One region of the Paenarthrobacter sp. 4246 genome, then DNA from elsewhere that is predicted to be linked to it. Evidence: riboswitches for the same ligand, from Rfam matches in the RefSeq annotation. Region 1 holds a riboswitch; each other region holds the start of a gene.
What was found. Region 1 has a riboswitch for thiamine pyrophosphate ahead of thiC (phosphomethylpyrimidine synthase ThiC). Riboswitches for the same ligand answer to the same signal wherever they lie in the genome.

Region 1 (4,943 bases):
GACGCCGACTATCAACGTGAGTACTACCGCCGGGCGTTTTCTGCCGAAACGGGGGGATTGGATACTCCCGAAGCGCGGCGTTCCGCCCGCAGGCTCAGGCTCCAGGCCCCGCCATGGGAGGCTCCGCTACACATCGTGCCCGGCGTCCCCACATTGGTCCTCACCGGTGGGTGGGAACCCCTGTACGAGGAAATCGCCGGATACCTCCAGGAAACCGGAGCCCTCCGCCGTGTTGCTGCGGGAGGACACCGGCCCCAGGATTCAGTGGACGGCGATCACATCATCCGCTCATTTGTTGGCGACGTTGGACGGGCCATGTCAGTTCAGGCTTCCTGAGCCGGCCTCAAGCGGGCTTGGGCTGCCGGGTACCTGAAGTTCCGGTAAATAGACCTTTCCGCCCGATGCCAGGAATTCCTGGCTTTTTCCGCGCATGCCGCTGTACATTTCTGCGATGGCGGTCTGCGCCTCTTCCGATCCGTATTCGTCACGGATGTCCTGGCTGATGCGCATCGAACAGAACTTGGGGCCGCACATGGAACAGAAATGGGCGGTCTTGGCCGGTTCTGCCGGCAGCGTTTCGTCGTGGAAGGCTTCTGCCGTGACGGGGTCCAAGGAGAGGGCAAACTGGTCCCGCCAACGGAACTCGAACCTGGCCTTGGACAAGGCGTCGTCCCGCTCGTGGGCCCCGGGGTGACCCTTGGCGAGGTCGGCGGCGTGTGCTGCGATCTTGTACGTGATGACACCTGTTTTGACGTCGTCCTTATTGGGAAGGCCCAAATGTTCCTTGGGGGTCACGTAGCAGAGCATGGCGGTGCCGTACCTGGCGATCTCGGTTGCGCCGATGGCTGAGGTGATGTGGTCATAGCCGGGAGCGACATCGGTGACCAAAGGTCCCAGGGTATAGAAAGGGGCCCCCTTGCACAGTTCCTGCTGGCGCTCCACATTTTCGCGGACCAGATGGAACGGCACGTGGCCAGGTCCTTCCACCATTACCTGCACATCGAACTCCCATGCCCGCTGTGTCAGCTCGGCGAGGGTATCCAATTCGGCGAACTGGGCGGGGTCGTTGGCATCGGCGGTTGCACCCGGGCGCAGGCCGTCGCCCAGGGAGAACGCGACGTCATACTGGGCGAAGATTTCGCAGAGCTCATCAAAGTGCGTGTAGAGGAAGTTCTCCTGGTGGTGCGCCAGGCACCAGCCCGCCATGATCGACCCGCCACGGGAGACGATTCCCGTGACCCGGTTGGCAGTCAACGGCACATAGCGCAGGAGCACGCCGGCGTGGATGGTCATGTAGTCCACGCCCTGCTCGCATTGCTCGATCACGGTGTCCCGGAAGATTTCCCACGTCAGCTTGTTGGCCTCGCCATTGACTTTCTCCAGAGCCTGGTAGATGGGGACCGTCCCGATGGGGACCGGGGAGTTGCGGATGATCCACTCCCGGGTGGTGTGGATGTCGTCCCCAGTGGAGAGATCCATGACGGTATCGGCGCCCCATTGAGTTGCCCACTGCAGTTTGTCCACCTCCTCCGCGATGGAGCTCGTCACGGCTGAGTTGCCGATGTTGGCGTTGATCTTCACCAGGAAGGCCTTGCCGATGATCATCGGCTCTGACTCGGGGTGGTTGATGTTGTTCGGAATGATCGCCCGTCCTGCCGCAACTTCGCTGCGGACCAGCTCAACGTCGCAGTTCTCCCGCAACGCGACGAACTGCATCTCGGGAGTCACCATGCCCCGCTTGGCATAGTGCATCTGTGTGACGGTTTTACCTTCGACGGCGCGGCGTGGCACTGGTTGAGTGCCCTTCCACTCCGCTGATGCTTCTCCGCGCCGAACCGCTGACTTGCCGTCGTCCAGCAGGTTTCGTTCCCGCCCGCGGTAAGCCTCCGTGTCACCGCGGGCGTCGATCCATGGAGCGCGGAATGGCTCGAGCCCCACAACGGGATCGCTGCCGGGACCCGCCGTGCGGTACACCTGGAACGGCGGGTTGGCCTTGCCGTTGGGAGACGGCTCCAAGGCGATCTCCGTGACGGGCACCCGGATCCCGTGGTCAGGGTCCTCGAGGTAGGCCAGTGAATGGGATTTCAGCGATTGGGTCACGGTTTCCGGCGTCTTTGCACCGGAGTCGGACCCGTTTTGGGCAGGGCTGTGCTGTGTTTTGGTGGTGCTCAAAGGATTACTCACTTCCTTCGCCGGCATTACCCGGACAGGTTCAACGGTCGCAGACTGCATCAGTCCGATCTCAGCCCCTGCAGGGGCCCCCGTGTGGTCGTAGACGAAGCTACCACAGCTCCCCAGGGGCTCCCAGTCACATGGAGTCCGGGGTTGCCGCGCCCTGAACTTCCCAGGACCTGCAGACTAGGCTTTTTCCATGGCCAAGATCATCGAATTCACCGGACCCGTGCTCGCGTCACGGAACGACCAGCGCCATGGGATGTGGTCCGTGGATGGCACCTTGACCTTTGTGCGCCCCACGACGGCGCCGGACCGTGTACTTGATGGCTGGGTCCTCCCGGGTTTCGTTGATGCCCACTGCCACATCGGTTTGGGTGTGGGCGGCGCTGTTGACTCGCGGACCACTCTCGCGCAGGCGCACGCTGACCTCGACGCCGGGACTCTGCTGATCCGGGACGCCGGATCACCCAGCGACACACGTTGGGTCCAGCAACGCGCAGACGTGCCCCGGCTGATCCGGGCCGGAAGGCATATTGCCAGGAGCCGGCGGTACCTCCGCGGTTTGGGGCATGGAATCGAACCTGGGCAACTTGTTGAGACCGTCCGGAAGGAAGCCCGGGATGGAGACGGGTGGGTCAAGTTGGTGGGAGATTGGATCGACCGTGGCGTGGGTGACCTCGCTGCCTCTTTCCCCGCGAGAATCGTCAAGGACGCCATCTCTGCCGCCCACGATGAAGGTGCCCGGGTGACGGCCCACTGCTTTGCCGAAGACACAGTGGACGACATGCTGGATGCCAATATCGACTGCATCGAACATGCCACGGGCCTGCTGCCACGACACATTCCGCGTTTGGTGGAGCAGTCCGTGCCGATCGTTCCCACCTTGGTCAACATCGCTACTTTCCCGGACATTGCTGCCCAGGCTGCCCCAAAGTTTCCTGACTATGCGGAGCACATGGTGCGGCTTTGGCTGCGCCGGCGCGAGCGAGTGCTGGAGGCCTTTGAGGCCGGTGTGGCCATTTATGCCGGCACGGACGCCGGCAGCGTGATCAAGCACGGCAGGATCGCCGATGAAATGAAGGAACTGCACGACGCCGGCCTGCCGCCGGCCGCGGTCCTGGACGCCGCGGCGTGGCGTGCCCGGGAGTGGCTGGGAGCCGAAGGCATCAGCGAAGGGGCGAGTGCCGACGTCGTGCTGTGTTCCGAGGACCCCCGGATCCAACTGGAGACTGTTTCCAACCTCAAGCACATCGTTCTGCGCGGTTCAGTGGTCCGTTAGGAATAAATTGAAGCTTCAAGTAATTTAGAAAAGTAGAAAGGTGCTGATGAGCGGTACCTCGAACTCGGGAGCTTCACATGACCACACCACTTAGCCAGGATCTTCTGCCTGCCGAACTGACCATGGGCACCGTCATGCTCAAGGTTGGCGACATGACGGTCATGAGCGACTACTACCAGCGAGCCCTTGGCCTTGACGTCGTGGCGGAGCAGGATGGCGGGCTTTACCTGGGGCGGGTCGGGAAGCCCGTGGTGCATCTTGCCCCGGCCTCCGGGCTCCAGATTCCAGGACGCGGGGAGGCCGGCCTGTTCCATACGGCCATTCTGTTCCACGACCAGCCTTCATTGGCTGCCACCATTGCTACCGCCGCCGAGTACGAGCCCCGCGCGTTTGCGGGCAGTGCTGACCATCTGGTCAGCGAAGCATTTTATTTTACCGATCCCGAAGGCAATGGCATTGAGCTCTACTACGACAAGCCGCGTGAACTCTGGCAATGGGACGGCAAGAATGTGGTGATGGACAATGTTGCCTTGCCTCCGCAGCGATTCCTCCAGCAGCACCTGAGCGAAGCTGCGGTGACCGGGCAGCGCGAGGCGGCGGCCGGAATCGGACACGTCCACCTGCAAGTGGGTGACGTCGCAACTGCCCACCACTTCTACGTCGAAACCCTGGGCTTCGAGCGGACCGCGGGCTGGCATGGCCAGGCGTTGTTCGTTTCCGCCGGCGGCTACCACCATCACATGGCCATGAACGTGTGGAACAGCCGTGGCGCCGGGCCCCGCAAGGACACGCTGGGGCTGGGAGAAGTGCTCATTGAGGTCCCCGACGCCGACGACGTGGCAGCGCTGGCGGATCGCTTGACGATCGCAGGGGTGCAGAACCACCACACTGGCGCCGAACTACAGTTCGAGGATCCATGGCGGAACAAACTGCGGGTCGCCGTCCGCTAAGCAGCGCTAGTCCTGCTGCGGTGGCACACTCCTGCTGCGCCGCCCACTCCTGCACTAGGCTGGGCAGTGACGGCACGGATCCAATCGGGTTTTGTGCCGCCGCCCCGTCAGCACGAAGGAATGAGAGTACTTTCCATGGGCTTTGCCGAAATTTTTGTAGCCACCCACGATGAAGCACTCAAGAGGGCGGCTGCCCTGGACAAGGGCGCGGATGTCACCGGCCCCGCCGTCAGGATTGACGGCATCACCGATTTCGAAGTGGAGCAGTTGGGTGACCTTGCCGGCCAGGCGGTCCACGCAGCCGGTGCTGACTACGAACTTGCCCTGGTTGATGTCACCAGTGATGCACTCCTGGGTGTCCCCGAAGCCATGGTGAGGGCACTGGCCGAGCTGTTGACGTACGAGAGCGAAGGCGAGGCAAACGTCCTCGATGACGTTGCCGCCGCCTGGGCTGCGCAGGACGACATGCCCTTCGATGCCGCCCAATCCCGCCAGTACGTCCAGCAGTTGGCTGCCTTGGCAACCGACGTTGAAAAGGT
Region 2 (4,943 bases), on a different contig from region 1:
CTGCCGCGGGCGCGATTGTCCGCATCGCCATCGGCCCTTCCCTGCTGGACCGCGTGCTGGCATCAGACGTCTTGTTGGCCATCCTGGGTGCTGCACTGGCGATCGACATGGCGATGAACAGGCACCTCAACAACCTGATGCTGCTGGTAGCCCTCGCGGTGATCGGATTCATCGGATCGGTGACCGTTGCACGGTTCGTGGCTGAACGGAGGGAACAGAACAATGAGTCCTGATGCCAGCGGAGTGGATGTCGTGATCGACGCTGTCACCGCAGTGTTCCTGGTGGTGGGCGCCTTGATGTCCTTGGGCGCTGCCATCGGATTGCTGCGATTCCCGGACCTCATGAGCCGCATGCACGCAGCCACCAAGCCCCAAGTACTGGGACTGTTCCTCATGCTTGCTGCGATTGGCCTGCAAATGCGCACGTGGTGGGTTTGGCCGGTCTTGCTGGTGGCATGGATCTTCCAGTTGCTGACGGCACCTGTGTCCGCCCATATGGTGGGTCGCTCCGCCTACCGCACCAAGCATGGCCACCGCGAGATGCTCACCAAGGACGAACTCGAAGCTGTTGTGCAACGGGCGGCTGCGGGGCAAGAACCCCGGAACGACCGCTAAAGTCCCAGTCACAGCAAACGCGGGGTCGCCCTGCGTCCACTGGTGTTCATTCCATCAGGTGGAGGCAACGCGACCCCGCGTTGTTGGCTGTGGTTGCGGACTAGACGATGTCGTGTGACTTGGCGAAACGTGCAATGGCACGCTGTGTGCCACGGCTGGCCAACACCTGAATCAGGGTGCTGACGAAGGCTGAGATCAGCGCAAAAGTCAGTGCTGAACGCAAGCTCGTTTCCATGTCGTCGTTGCCCATGGGTGGTTTGTTGCCAGTTGCCTTTTCCCACCCTTTGTTGACGAGTTTGGTGCCTACGAAGCCCGCTCCGAGGCTCACTCCGGCACCGATCAGCTTGAAGAAGAGGTTCATGCCCCCAGCCTAGCCGTCCGTGGCCGACTCCAGAGTCAGCGTCGGCTTTCGCGCTCTTTCAGGAACGCTGCCAAGGACCCAACAGGGGCCAGCACGGGAACAACAGGGTGCTCTGCCAGCCAGGCAGCGTCCACGGAACCAAACTCAGCGATTTCCTTGAGCAGGTAATAGGTGGGCGGCATCAGCTTCAGCGTCCCGGCCGCTTCCGCTTCCAGAATTCCGTCCACGGGCATCCACAACGATTGCCACGCCTCCGTGGTTTGATGCCGGGGCTCGGCTCCCGGGGAGGGCTTGGCGAGGTAGAAGAAGGTGTCAAAGCGCTTCGGCATGTCCGTGGGCGTGATCCAGTTGGCCCAGGGGCGGACATCCTCGGCACTGATGGTGAGCCCGGACTCCTCCTGGACTTCGCGGATTGCGGCTGTGAGGACCGTCCCTGCGTTGGTTTCGGCCTGCGTTGAGGTGGTGTGGGTGCCGATGGAACTCGAACGCCAAGCGGCAGCGTGGCGTTGAAGCAGGCCCGCCGGGTAGTCCCAGCCTGACTCGTCCGCAGCATCCACACGGCCGCCCGGGAAGACCACCATTCCGGCGGCGAAGTCCATGGTGCTGACCCGGTGCTGGACGAACGCCTCGAGCCCGCCCGGGGCATCACGGAGCAGGATGACACTGGCAGCGAGCCGGGGCTCGGATATGGTGCCCTCGCCGGCAGGGTGATTTCGAGTGGGTGGGTTGTTCATGAAAGTGCCCCTTTGCCGCTGTCGAGTCTGCTGGATCATTCTCTCAGGTCTCGTTGTGGGGACGGATTTGCGTTGCTGGACTGGGAAACGGGGCGTAGAGCGGTCCCCGCATCGCCCGAATGTGACCACCGGCCGGCACCGGACCGTCGCCCGCAACACGCGCAGGTGTAAACTGAACCAGCCCATCAGGGCAGATTTAATAACGACAGGGGAGCGCCGCCGTCGGACCTTGCAGAGATGCAGGAGACGCGAGGGCGCTGAGAGTGCGGACAGCCGCAGACCCTCGAACCTGATCCGGTTAGTACCGGCGCAAGGGAGTCGAGCTTCTCAGAGTGTCCGGATCCGGGCGGCGCAGGCCGGTTGGAAATCCGGGGAGCACTTTCCCCTCCTGTAACCTCAGGAGGCAGAAAATGACCACGGTAAACGTGAAGAAGACCAGTTATAACTGGCGTGTTGTAGACATTGTTGTGGCGGCCTTGATCGCCATTGCAGGCGGCGTGATCTTCTGGGCCTGGTCCCAGGGCGCCGCGCTGGTATCCATTCCCATGAACGCGACGTATCCGCCGCTCACCGGCCTGATCGCCGGTGGCTGGATGATCCCCGCAGTCCTGGGCATGCTCATTATCCGCAAGCCGGGCGCAGCGTTGTTCTGCGAAACCGTCGCGGCCACCGGCGAACTCATCATGGGTTCCCAGTACGGCACCACCGTCCTGATCTCCGGCGTCCTGCAGGGTCTGGGCGCAGAGCTCATCTTCGCCGCTTTCCGGTACAAGAAGTTCAACCTGCCCACGGCCCTCCTCGCGGGTGCCGGTGCGGGCCTCTTCTGCGGCCTGAACGACTCCTTCCTCCCGTGGGGCTGGAACATCGCCTATGAGGCAATGGATAAGCTGGCGTACATCACTTTCACCACCGTCTCGGGCGCCATTATCGCCGGGGCGCTGTCCTGGGTTGCCACCCGCGGCCTGGCCAAGACCGGTGTCCTGAGCTCCTTCGCGTCGCGCAAGGCTGCGTCGGAGCCAGCCTTCAGCTGATGCCGGCTACGCAGAGCGGCAGCAAGAACAGCAGCCCGGTGCGGCCTGCCGCCATCTCCGCCGAGGGCTGGGGTTGGCGGCATGCCGGACGCTCGACTCCTGCCATTCATGGTCTGGACCTCCGGATTGAACCGGGCGAGCGGGTGCTGCTGCTGGGGCCTTCGGGAGCCGGCAAGTCGACGCTGCTGCACGCCCTCGCCGGTGTGCTGGGCGATGAGGAAGACGACTCGGACGAGTCAGGTTCACTGCTGATCGACGGCGTCGCGCCCCGGGAACAGCGTGGCCGCGCCGGACTGATGCAGCAGGACCCTGAAACACAGGTGGTTTTGTCGCGTGTTGGCGACGACGTCGCCTTTGGTGCCGAGAACCTTGCTGTGCCCCGGGATGAGATTTGGTCCCGCGTCCATGAAGCGCTCGACGACGTCGGGTTGCGTACCGCCGCGGGCGGCGGTTTGGCGTTGGAACACCCGACGGCGGCTCTCTCCGGGGGGCAGAAGCAGCGCCTTGCGCTGGCGGGCATTCTCGCGATGCGACCCGGCTTGATCCTCTTGGACGAGCCCACGGCCAACCTGGATCCGGTAGGAGTGCTGGAGGTTCGGGATGCTGTTCGGCGTTGCCTGGACAAGACCGGCGCCACCCTGGTGGTGGTGGAACACCGTGTGTCCGTGTGGAAGAACCTGGTGGACAGGATAGTAGTCCTGCAGCCGGGTACCCTGACGGCGGCGGGAACGGGCCAGGCAACGGGCGCGGTCCTTTTGGACGGCCCACCGGACCAGGTCCTGTCCGAGGCCCGCACCATGTTGATGGCTGCCGGCGTTTGGGTGCCGGGGTACGTTCCGGCCACCCGCCAACGACGCAGCCAAACCCCCGCCGAACCCCACGCCGCCCCACTGCTCCTCGCTGCCCAGGACCTCGCAGTTTCCAAGGAAAAGCCGCGGCGCAAGGGCTTCAAGACCATCCCGCCCCTCCCGGTGCAAACGGGAATCACCGCGCAGGTCAGGGCCGGCCAAGCACTGACCATCACCGGAGCCAACGGAGCTGGAAAGTCCACGTTCGCGCTCACGTTGGCCGGCCTTTTGGCGCCGGTTGACGGTACGGTGAGTGCCGCCGTCGAGCTTTCCAAGGGGGCAGGCATTGACCCGTTCAAGTGGAAAGCAGACCAGCTGATTTCGCGGATCGGGACGGTGTTCCAGGAACCGGAGCACCAGTTCGTCACGGGCAAGGTCCTGGACGAGCTCATGTTTGGGCCCAGGCATTTGGGCCACGGCGAGGAACGCGTGGACGAACTGCTGGAGCGGCTGCGGCTTACGCATCTGGTGGACGCCAACCCCTACACCCTTTCGGGCGGCGAGAAGCGGCGGCTTTCGGTGGCCACCGTGCTCGCCGCGCATCCCCAAGTGCTGGTGCTCGACGAGCCCACGTTCGGCCAGGATGCCAACACCTGGGCCGAGTTGGCATCATTCCTTTCAGAGTTGCTGGATGCCGGAACGGCCGTGGTCTCCGTGACCCATGACCAGGAATTCAGCGCTGTGCTCGGCGGCACGGAGCTGCGGCTCGGTCCGGTGCAGCATGGTGAAGCCACGCATCAGGAAGCGGGTGCGGCATGAGGGATGCACTGAACCTCCGCGGGAATCATGCCCTGCTGACCCGCGCCAACCCCTTGGCAAAGTTCGTGTCCGTTTTCCTGATTTCCCTGGTGCTGGCCCTGTCCATCGACTGGGTATCGGCGTCCACTGCTTTGGTTGCGGAGCTGGCATTGTTTCCGCTGGCCGGGCTTACTCTGCGTCTTTTGTGGCAGCGCGCGTGGCCGCTCATCATCGCGGCAGCAATCGGTGGCTGGAGCACGGCGATCGTGGCGGCGGACAGCGGAGCTGTACTGCTCGACGTCGGACTCTGGTCCATCAGCGAAGGTTCCCTTGAACTAGGGCTGGGTTTCATGATGCGCGGTCTGGCGATTGCCGTTCCGGCCATCCTCTTGATGACCTGCACGGACCCCACGGATTTGGCTGATGCCTTGGCGCAGAAAGCAAGGTTGCCGCATCGCTTTGTCCTGGGTTCCCTGGCTGCCATGAGGTTGGTCGGCTTGATGGCCGAGGAATGGCAGACCATCGGCATGGCCCGCCGTGCCCGCGGCGTCGGTTCCCACGGCAGCCCGTTCCAGCGCTTGAAGGCCACCCTCGGCCAGAGCTTCGGCCTGCTGGT
Region 3 (4,943 bases), 340 kb from region 1:
GAAGACACTGCGGACAACTAGAGGAACTCTGCCCGGCCCTCCATGGCCGACGACGCCAAAGCGTGCTCACGCCGCGGAATTCGTCCTGCCTGCTTGGCCAGCCTACCGGCGATCACAGCGTGTTTGAAGGCCTCACCCATCTGCATCGGGTTCTGCGCCCGGGTGACAGCGGTGGCCAGAAGCACTGCGTCGCAGCCCAGTTCCATGGCCAGGGCGGCATCGGAGGCGGTTCCTATGCCTGCGTCGAGCACCACGGGGACTGAGGCCCGGGACACGATGAGTTCAATGTTGTGCGGGTTCAGGATGCCCAGACCGGTCCCGATCGGCGAGCCCAGGGGCATCACAGCGGTGGCCCCGAGGTTTTCGAGGCGCAGTGCCAGGACGGGATCATCGTTGGTGTAGGCGAAGACCTTGAATCCACGGTTCACCAGCTGCTCCGTTGCCTCGACGAGTTCCACGGCGTCTGGAAGGAGTGTGTGTTCGTCGGCGATGACTTCCAGCTTCACCCAGTCGGTTTCCAGTGCCTCGCGCGCCAGTTCAGCGGTCATCACGGCGTCTTTGGCAGTAAAGCAACCGGCTGTGTTTGGCAACACGCGGATGCCGTGGTCCACCAGGAGTTGGAAGAGTGATCCTGTTTCAGCGGGTGAGTAGCGCCTCATGGCTACTGTGGTGAGCTCTGTCCCGGACGCCAGGAGCGCAGCGCCCAGGCCGTCCAGGCTCGGGGCACCTCCCGTCCCCATGATCAGGCGGGATCCGAAGTGGACGCCGTCGATCACCAGGGCGTCAGTAATGACCTCTGTGTTTGCTGTCGTCATGATGTCAGCCTCCTTGGACTGCGGTAACAAGTTCGAGTTCATCTCCGTCGGCGAGCGCCGTTGCGGACCATTGGCTGCGCGGCACCACCTCGGAATTGCGGGCGACGGCGACGCCCAACTTGCCGCCGTCGGCTGCCTGTCCGCGGTGGTCCAGGACGCGGCCGGTGACGGCCGTGACCAGGGTGCTGACTGAAGCGTCCTCCGGCACGGCGTGATCGGATCCGTTGAGTTTGATGTTCATGCTGTTTCCTTGCTGGGAGCGTGTGCCGGCGTAAGCGCCCGCGCTGTGGATGAAGTGTCCGCGAAGCGGTCCGGGCGCAATGGTGCCCACCGGGGTTCCGACGAGCCGTTGATCAGCCCGCCCACGATCCGTGCGGCCGCGGGCGTCAAGAGCACACCATGCCGGAAGAATCCTGTAGCGATCACCAGCCCATCAACATCCCCCTTGGGGCCAGCGACCCGCCCAAGCAACGGGGCGTTGTCCGGAGTGCCGGGGCGGGCCCGGGCCGTTGCTTCGAGGAGCTCAAGTTCCGCCACTGCTGGGACCAGGGCCTGGGCGTCCCGCAACAACTGGTAGACGCCCCCGGCTGAGACCGCGTTGGAGGATGCCGACAGTCCGTCCTCGCGTTGGGTGGCTCCGATGACCACCGTGCCGTCGTCCCGGGGCACGATGTAGACGGGCACTCCGCGGACCATCCCACGGACGGTGGAGGTGAGCAGGGGCCGGAGGTGTTCAGGCACCCGAAGCCTGAGGATGTCGCCATATACCGGCCGCAGGGGAAGGCTGAGCCCGTCGGGGAGCCCCTCCAGGTCTGCCGCACCCAGTCCGTTGGCGACCACCGTTTCGGTGGAGTGGACAGCGGCACCGGACTCGAGTTCCACTCCTGAGACCCGCCCTCCGTCCCAGAGCAATCTGCACGCCGTGGAAGTCACGGCAAACCCATCGTCGGCGCCCGAAACCCAAGTGGAGTCGCTGGCCGCGTGGCGTGCCAATCCCGAGAGGAGGCCTGCCGCCAGCTTGCGGGGATCAACCTGATGGTCGGCGGGAACGTCGAAGGCACTGGAAATTTGGGGGCTGAGGAGGGGTTCGCGATCCCGGGCGTCGCGCAAGGACAGCGGCTCAACCCCCAGGCCTGCAGCAAGCTGCACCGCACGAAGGTCTGCCAGCGCCCTGCGGTCCGCGGCATCGGCACCCACGGCGAGTGTCGGCGTCGTCCGGTAACCGATGTCTTCCCCTCCGCGGGTCAGGCTTTCTGCAAAGGACGGCCACAGCCGGGACGATTCAAGCATCACGTCCAGGAGATCTTCCTCCTGGTAGTGCAATTCGCTCACGGGGGCAAGCATTCCGGCGGCAGCGAACGTAGCTCCCGAAGCCGGTGCGGGGTCGATCACCACCACGGAGCGGCCAAGTCGCCGTGCTTCGTGGGCAATACCGAGGCCGATGACGCCACCGCCAATGACGGCCACGTCGGCCTGGAGCGGGGTTTGGCGGGGATCTGCCATAGCGCGTTTCCTTCCCTACGCCGGTACTAGCCGGATCAGGTCAAGCGGTCGGCGCTGAAGCCCTCTCAGCCGGACAGTCATAAAGCGAACGTCGCGGCTCCCGCAGTACGTGCCCAGTTTAGAGGAACTACTCTGGTTTCCATGACCCCGACTGATGCCCTCGCCACCGCCCGCCTGTATCTGTGCACTGATGCCCGGAAACGGCAGGGCGATTTTGAAGACTTTGTGGACGCCGCTTTTGAGGGAGGCGTAGACATCATCCAGTTGCGCGACAAGACCCTGGAAGCTGCCGAGGAATTGGAGTTGCTGGCGGTCCTGCGGGCAGTTGCGCAGCGTCACGGACGGCTCTGGGCTGTCAACGATCGCGCCGATGTTGCCAATGTTTCCGGGGCTCCAGTGTTCCACATCGGGCAAAAGGACCTCCCGTTGACGGTGGCCCGGACATTGCTTCCGGAGCCCGTCACGATCGGCCTCTCCACCCACTCCCCCGAACAGGTGAATGCCGCCATCGCGGCATCACCAGGCCGGGGCGGCCTTGACTATTTCTGTGTGGGCCCCGTCTGGGCAACCCCTACCAAACCCGGCCGCGAAGCCGTGGGCCTGGACCTGGTCACATATGCCGCAGAAGCGAGCAAGCGTGCAGACGAGACCACCGGCGGTGCCGTGAACCTGCCTTGGTTCGCCATCGGTGGGATCGATCTCAGCAACGTGGAGCAGGTACGGGCCGCGGGAGCCACCCGGATCGTCGTTGTGCGCGCCATCACCGAAGCTACGGATCCGACGACGGCTGCCAAGTCGCTGCTGGAGGCGCTGGACGCCGCCTGAGCCCGGCCGTGAAGGCCTTTCAGGCACAAGCCCGGTCAAGCCGTCATGCGGTGAGACCCAAGGCCGTCATCCGGCGTGAATGCCGCTCGGCGAGCTCGCCTGTCAGTCTCTTAACTGCGGCGCGGGCATCGCCACCACTTTTTAGGGTTGGCCCCAACTGTGGGTGCTCCATGCCCACCCTCTGCGCCTGCGTCAGCGCTTCCCCCACCAGCCGGCGGCCCCACAACGCCAGGCGTGAGGCCAGTCTTGGGTCATCGGCCAAGGCCCGCCGCAGCAGGACACGAAGTACCTCGGTTGCTTGGTCGGGAGAGGCTACCCGGTCAACGAACTGCTGCGTTGTTGCATCGAGGAAAGTGGCGACAGCCCGGTAGAAGTCCGAGGAGACGGTGTCGATGACGTACGCCTTCATCACGGATTCGAACCAGTCCCCGGGCCTGGTACGTTCATGGAAGTGGTCAAAGGAACGCTGGAACGGCAGCATGGTTTCCTCAGGATCGAGGCCCATTTCCGCGAGCCGATCGCTCAGCAGCGCGAAGTTTCCGTACGCGCCGACGGCAATTTTTGCCAGCATTGACCGGTCATGGAGCGTGGGTGCGTATCGGGAATCGGACGAAAGCCGGCCGAAAGCCGACAACTCGCCGTAGGCCATGGCGCCCAGGAGCTCCGCGGCGAGTTGTCCGGCAGAAGTTAAGACGTCCCGGGAAGTGCCCATGATCCAAGACTATCCCCGGCCATCCACGCCCCGTCCGGCTAGATTTGCTGCGAGCCGACGTGGTCCTACTAGGCTGGCTGGGAGTGAGCCGACTGTCAGGCCTGCCCGCAGGCCGCGTGTCCTCCTCCTCGCACCCACTCCCCTGAAGGATGTTCCATGAGTAACCCGAGCTATCCGCCCGCGCCCCACAACGGGGACGGCGCTCCACCAGTACCCCCTGCACCCGGTGCTTTCGGCAACCAGTACCAAAGCGGACCGCAGACGTACCAACCGGCCCCGGGTTCCGGCCCTTATGACGCTCCCGGCATGGGCACTCCCGCCAAGTCCTTCATGGTCACCTGGATCCTGTCGTTGCTTCTGGGTGGCCTCGGCGTCGACCGTTTTTACCTGGGAAAGATCGGCACCGGTATTGCCAAGCTGCTCACAGCGGGCGGACTCGGCATCTGGTCCATCGTGGACCTCATCATCACGCTGACCGGCAATGCGCGGGATAAGGAAGGCCGCCCGCTGCTGGGTTATCCGGAAAACAAGAAGAAGGCCTGGATCATCACGCTCGTCGTATGGTTCGCCGGCCTGGTTGTTGGAATCGTGTCCACGGTGTTGTCTTTGACGCTGGTGGCTGCTGCGGTCCAAGGACAGGCCACGCCCGTCCCCGCCGCCCCCTCGGCCTCACAAGAGGCACCTGCCCCCTCCCAGGGCACTGCCACTGATGGCAATTCCTTCGAGGTCACGGTGTCCGAGGGCAACACCGTTAAGGTCACCGTCCTTAACTCCGGATACACCACCGAGATCCCGGAAATGGCTTACATGAAGCCGCTCAATGGCGGGTTCCTCCTGCTGGAGGTTTCCTGGGAGACCACCGCCGGATCCAGCTTCGCCGCGCCCAGCAACTTCGATGCCTTCGATGCTGACGGCAAAGAGGGCGACCGGATCTTCCTGGACAACGGTCTGGGCGGTCTAAGCTCCGGCGATGTCGCCGCCGGAGACGTACAGCAGGGCGTCATTGCCTTCGACATCAAGAACGGTCCCACCACGGTGGTCATCAACAATGACTTCGGGGACAAGGCAGCCACCTTCACTTTGACCCC
Region 4 (4,943 bases), on a different contig from region 1:
GCTGCGCCCAAAGTTGCAGCTGACGCCGAGGCACAGGTTGCAGCAGCGCCTGTCGTTGAATCGACGGAGGCCCCTGAAGCAACGGATGCCCCCGCTGCGCCGGTACGACGTACCCGCTCACGCAAGAAAGCAGAACCCGCTGAGCCACTGCCCGGTTTGGGTGAGGACGTCGCTGCCGCGCCGGAAGCCGCTGTAGAGACCCAGCCCGAAGCCGTCGCCGAGCCTGCCCCCGAAAAGCCGGTCCGCCGTCGTCGTACTGCCAAGCCCAAGGTTGAAGCAGAGGCGCCTGCCGCCGACGAAGCAACTGTTGCTGCGGAAACCACAGTTGAAACCACGACGCCGGACGCCGCCTCCCAGCAATCGTCGCCTGCCGCTGAAGCACCAACCATTGATGCGGCTCCTGTTGAGGCAACCCCCGAAGAGGAGGAAGCCGCCGCTGCAGGATCTGCTTCGCTTTTCCTGGAGCCGGTTTCCATCACGTCCATGATTTTCCAGGCTCCGGACCTCACCACTGTTCCCCGCGTTGTCGCGGTGGAGGCGAAGGAAGATGAGCCCGAGGAAGAATCTGAGGCCGGTGCCGAGGATGAGCTGGAAGATGCCGGTAGTCGTCGCCGCCGCCGGAGCCGTGGTCGCCGCGGCCGCCGCGGAACCGAACGCGAAGAAAGCGAAGCCGGAGAGGGCGCCGAGTCTGACGACGAGGAAATCCCTGCCGCTGAAGCCTCCGACGAAGGAGTGACCTCGCGTCGGCGTCGTCGTCGCCGCCGTGGCGACCAGGACCTTGAACTGACCGGCGGCTCGGACGATGATCCGCCCAACACAGTCACCCGTGTCCGTGCTCCCCGCCCCATCACGGAAACTGCTCCCTCCAATCGCGTGACCAGCGTCAAGGGCTCCACCAGGCTTGAAGCCAAGAAGCAGCGCCGCCGTGAATCCCGCGAGACCGGACGCCGCCGCCAGGTCATCACCGAGGCTGAATTCCTGGCCCGCCGCGAATCAGTGGACCGCCAGATGATTGTCCGCCAGCGCGACGACAGAATTCAGATCGGCGTCCTGGAAGACGGCGTGCTTGCCGAGCACTTCGTCTCCAAGACCCAGCAGGACTCCCTGATCGGCAACGTCTACCTGGGCAAGGTCCAGAACGTCCTGCCGTCCATGGAAGCTGCCTTCGTGGACATCGGACGAGGCCGCAACGCCGTGTTGTACGCCGGTGAAGTCAACTGGGACGCGGTCAACCTCGAGGGCCAGCCGCGTCGGATCGAGAATGCGCTCAAGTCCGGCGATTCCGTCCTTGTCCAGGTCACCAAAGACCCCGTAGGCCACAAGGGTGCCCGCCTGACCAGCCAGATCTCCCTGCCCGGCCGCTACCTGGTGTACGTGCCCGGTGGTTCCATGACCGGTATTTCACGCAAGCTGCCCGACGTCGAACGCAACCGCCTCAAGCGCATCCTGAAGGATCGTTTGCCGGAAAACGCAGGCGTCATTGTCCGTACGGCTGCTGAAGGTGCGTCGGAAGAAGAACTGACGCATGACATCAACCGCCTGCGCGCCCAATGGGAAGGCATCGAAGGCCAGGCCTCCTCCACCAAGGTCCTGGCGCCGGAACTCCTCTACGGCGAACCGGACCTGACCATCAAAGTGGTCCGTGACGTCTTCAATGAAGACTTCTCCAAACTGATCGTTTCAGGCGACGAGGCCTGGGACACCATTGAGGCCTACGTCACCTACGTTGCCCCCGACCTTGTGGGCCGCCTCGAGAAGTGGACCAAGGACCAGGACATCTTTGGTGCCTGGCGTATCGACGAGCAGATCCACAAGGCGCTGGAACGCAAGGTCTTCCTCCCGTCCGGTGGTTCGCTGGTCATCGACCGCACCGAAGCCATGACCGTGGTGGACGTCAATACCGGTAAGTTCACCGGCAGCGGTGGAAACCTTGAAGAAACCGTCACCAAGAACAACCTCGAAGCTGCCGAGGAAGTTGTTCGCCAGCTTCGCCTGCGTGACATCGGCGGCATCATTGTCATCGACTTCATCGACATGGTCCTTGAGTCCAACCGCGACCTCGTCCTCCGCCGCATGGTTGAGTGCCTTGGTCGCGACCGTACCAAGCACCAAGTGGCTGAAGTGACGTCACTGGGCCTTGTCCAGATGACCCGCAAGCGCATGGGTACCGGACTCCTTGAGGTCTTCGGTGAGCAGTGCGAGCACTGTGCCGGCCGCGGCGTGGTCACCCACGATGAACCCGTGGAGCACCGCCGCGCCAACGTTGTGGCTGCCGAGCACCACCGCCCCCACACTGAGGCGCAGCAACCCACAGCCCGAACGGAACGCAAGCGCCGCCGTGGCAAGGGTGGCGGACAGTCTGTCACCGAGGCTCCTGCGCCGGTCCACACCACTGCTTCTGCCCCTGCCGCACCTCCTGCTGCCACAGAGCCGCAGGATCCAGCCAAGCAGGCCAAGGCGGAGGCAACCCGGGCTGCACTTGCGACGATCGCTGCTGCCGCCCACGCTGCCCACCTCCATGATGACGAAGTTCACCGTGCAGAAGAGGAGGCGCGGGCGGCCGGCCAGCACCAGGCGCCTGCTGCATCACAGTCCGGGGCGGGAGAGCACGCCGACCGCGAATCAGACCGGGAAGCACCGGTTCGTGAAGCACGGTCCACTCCGGTTCTGCGCTTCGGCGGGGAAGAGGTGGCCCTGCCAATCGGGGAACACCACGAGGAGCCGCCTGCAGCCAAGCCTGCCATGAGCCTGGATCTCCTGGCCGAAGCGTTCTCCCACCTTGGCGCAGCACCCGAGGCAAAACCCGAAACAGTGGTTCCTTCCAAGACAGCCGCCGCGCCGGAAGCCGCCGCGGCAGGTTTTGCAGATGAGGACCCTGAAGCTGCTGCGGCGTCGAAGTCCCGCCGAGGGCGTCGCAACCGCAGTGCGAGCCGTGCGCAGGGTGCAGCCAACGAGACCAGTGTTGAGCACCACGAGGTAACTGCTACGGCAGCGCGTGGAACGGCGCACGAGGCCAAAGCGCCGGCGGAGCCTGCCAAGAAGGTAGCCTCCGAGGAACCCATCATCCTTGGGGTTGGCGTTCCCGCTTCGGAGCTCTAGCATCTGATCCGCAAGGGCCCCCAGTACCCGCCATAAGCGGGTAATGGGGGGCCCTTTGCTGTCTGCTCACAGCGGTCATAACCGGTCTTCTGCGTAGCGCAGTTTACGGGCCCTGCTGCGTCCCGGCTAGGCTGGGGGACTGACACGGGGTGCCGGGCATTGGGCCAGGCTGAGATCCAGACCCGTTGAACCTGTCCGGTTAGCACCGGCGAAGGGATGTCCCCATGACCTCATCGTCGTATTCTCCTGTGTACCCTTTGGTTGTTTGGGGCCGTGAAACGCCTCGCGTACTGAGTATCGCGGGCTCCGACCCCTCCGGCGGTGCCGGTATCCAGGCGGACCTGAAGAGCATTGCCGCGCAGGGCGGCTACGGTATGGCGGCGATTACGGCGTTGACCGCGCAAAACACGCTGGGTGTCAGTGCCCTCCATGTTCCTCCGGTGGAGTTCCTGCGACAGCAATTGGAAGCCGTCAGCACGGACATCGCCATCGATGCCGTCAAGATCGGCATGCTGGGTGACGCTGCGGTGATCGATGAGGTCCGCGGCTGGCTCGAGGCGGTGCGTCCCGCCGTCGTGGTCCTTGACCCGGTGATGGTGGCCACCAGCGGTGACCGCCTCCTGCGTGGGTCTGCCGAGCAAGCCCTGCGTGCTCTCCTGCCGTTGGCGGATCTTATTACCCCGAACCTCCCGGAGCTCGCGATGCTGTTGGGGGAGCCTGAAGCTGCTGACTGGGATTCGGCGCTGAACCAGGGCAAGCGGCTGGCTGCCGAGTGCGGCACCACGGTCCTGGTGAAGGGCGGACACCTGGCAGGTGTGGAATGCCCGGATGCCCTGGTCAACACCAGCGGCCTTCTTCGGCAGGACGTCATTGAGGTAGCCGGACCCCGCGTGGAAACGAAGAACAGCCACGGCACGGGCTGTTCGTTGTCGTCGGCACTGGCCACTGTCCAGGCCCGCACAGGCGATTGGGAAGCTTCCCTGCGTGAGGTCAAGCCGTGGTTGCTCCAGGCGTTGCTGCATGCGGACAGCCTCGACGTAGGCCAGGGAAATGGGCCGGTCAACCATTTCCACCACCATCAGGTCCTGAGGCCGGGGCAATTCGCCGCGGCGCTGTGGAAGGAAGCCGCTCCGGAGCTTGAGGCAATCTACAAGCTCAGCTTTATTGACGGCCTGCAATCGGGCGACCTCCCTGAAGCAGCCTTCAGCTACTACCTCGCGCAGGACGCCATCTACCTTAACGGGTACTCCAGGGCCCTGGCGCGCGCGGGCGCCCTTGCCCCCACGGAGGAGGAACAACTGTTCTGGGCGAAAGCGTCACAGCAGTGCCTTGAGGTCGAATCGGAACTGCACAGGAACTGGCTCAGCACCCGAGAGGCTTCCCCGGTGACCGGACCCGTCACGAAGTCCTACGTGGACCACTTGTTGGCATCCTCGGCCACGGGCAGCTACTCCGTGCTGCTGGCGGCCATCCTGCCGTGCTACTGGCTTTACGCAGAAGTGGGCCAGCAGCTCCATGCATCGTTCGTGGAGGCGGGATCTCCGGCAGCGCATCCCTACGCGGACTGGCTCAGGACCTACGCCGATGAAGAGTTTGCTGAAGCCACCAGGCATGCGATCAATTTCACGGACGCAGCAGCGGCGGCAGCTTCCGAGGGGGAGCGGGCGTCAATGGTGGAGGCTTTTGCCCAGTCCTGCCGCTACGAAACTGCGTTCTTCGACGCTCCGCGGCTGTTCGCCTGACCGTTCCTGTCCGGGCTTTTTATCCCCGAGCTTCAAAGAGCCCCAGCGCGTCGCGGGTCAAATCACGTTAATCGCCCCAAACCCTGTAGGCTGTATGGGCAC

Region 2: it holds a riboswitch for thiamine pyrophosphate, as region 1 does, so the genes downstream of both, ABIE35_RS19490 (ECF transporter S component) here and thiC (phosphomethylpyrimidine synthase ThiC) in region 1, are expected to answer to the same signal.
Region 3: it holds a riboswitch for thiamine pyrophosphate, as region 1 does, so the genes downstream of both, thiO (glycine oxidase ThiO) here and thiC (phosphomethylpyrimidine synthase ThiC) in region 1, are expected to answer to the same signal.
Region 4: it holds a riboswitch for thiamine pyrophosphate, as region 1 does, so the genes downstream of both, thiD (bifunctional hydroxymethylpyrimidine kinase/phosphomethylpyrimidine kinase) here and thiC (phosphomethylpyrimidine synthase ThiC) in region 1, are expected to answer to the same signal.

The regions. Positions count from the first base shown of each region.
Region 1 is NZ_JBEPOP010000005.1:16,481-21,423, reverse strand. It holds gene ABIE35_RS10505 (alpha/beta fold hydrolase) at 1-336, shown strand, start outside; gene thiC (phosphomethylpyrimidine synthase ThiC) at 319-2,172, opposite strand; TPP riboswitch at 2,168-2,275, opposite strand; gene ABIE35_RS10495 (amidohydrolase family protein) at 2,372-3,454, shown strand; gene ABIE35_RS10490 (VOC family protein) at 3,532-4,404, shown strand; gene ABIE35_RS10485 (hypothetical protein) at 4,540-4,943, shown strand, end outside.
Region 2 is NZ_JBEPOP010000012.1:82,450-87,392, forward strand. It holds gene ABIE35_RS19470 (MrpF/PhaF family protein) at 1-233, shown strand, start outside; gene mnhG (monovalent cation/H(+) antiporter subunit G) at 223-615, shown strand; gene ABIE35_RS19480 (DUF4235 domain-containing protein) at 716-976, opposite strand; gene ABIE35_RS19485 (NUDIX hydrolase) at 1,012-1,710, opposite strand; TPP riboswitch at 1,908-2,044, shown strand; gene ABIE35_RS19490 (ECF transporter S component) at 2,121-2,741, shown strand; gene ABIE35_RS19495 (ABC transporter ATP-binding protein) at 2,741-4,348, shown strand; gene ABIE35_RS19500 (energy-coupling factor transporter transmembrane component T family protein) at 4,345-4,943, shown strand, end outside.
Region 3 is NZ_JBEPOP010000005.1:361,184-366,126, forward strand. It holds gene ABIE35_RS12005 (thiazole synthase) at 18-815, opposite strand; gene thiS (sulfur carrier protein ThiS) at 820-1,056, opposite strand; gene thiO (glycine oxidase ThiO) at 1,053-2,318, opposite strand; TPP riboswitch at 2,314-2,432, opposite strand; gene thiE (thiamine phosphate synthase) at 2,460-3,143, shown strand; gene ABIE35_RS12025 (ferritin-like fold-containing protein) at 3,187-3,855, opposite strand; gene ABIE35_RS12030 (TM2 domain-containing protein) at 4,012-4,943, shown strand, end outside.
Region 4 is NZ_JBEPOP010000003.1:64,663-69,605, forward strand. It holds gene ABIE35_RS05660 (Rne/Rng family ribonuclease) at 1-3,099, shown strand, start outside; TPP riboswitch at 3,235-3,333, shown strand; gene thiD (bifunctional hydroxymethylpyrimidine kinase/phosphomethylpyrimidine kinase) at 3,324-4,841, shown strand.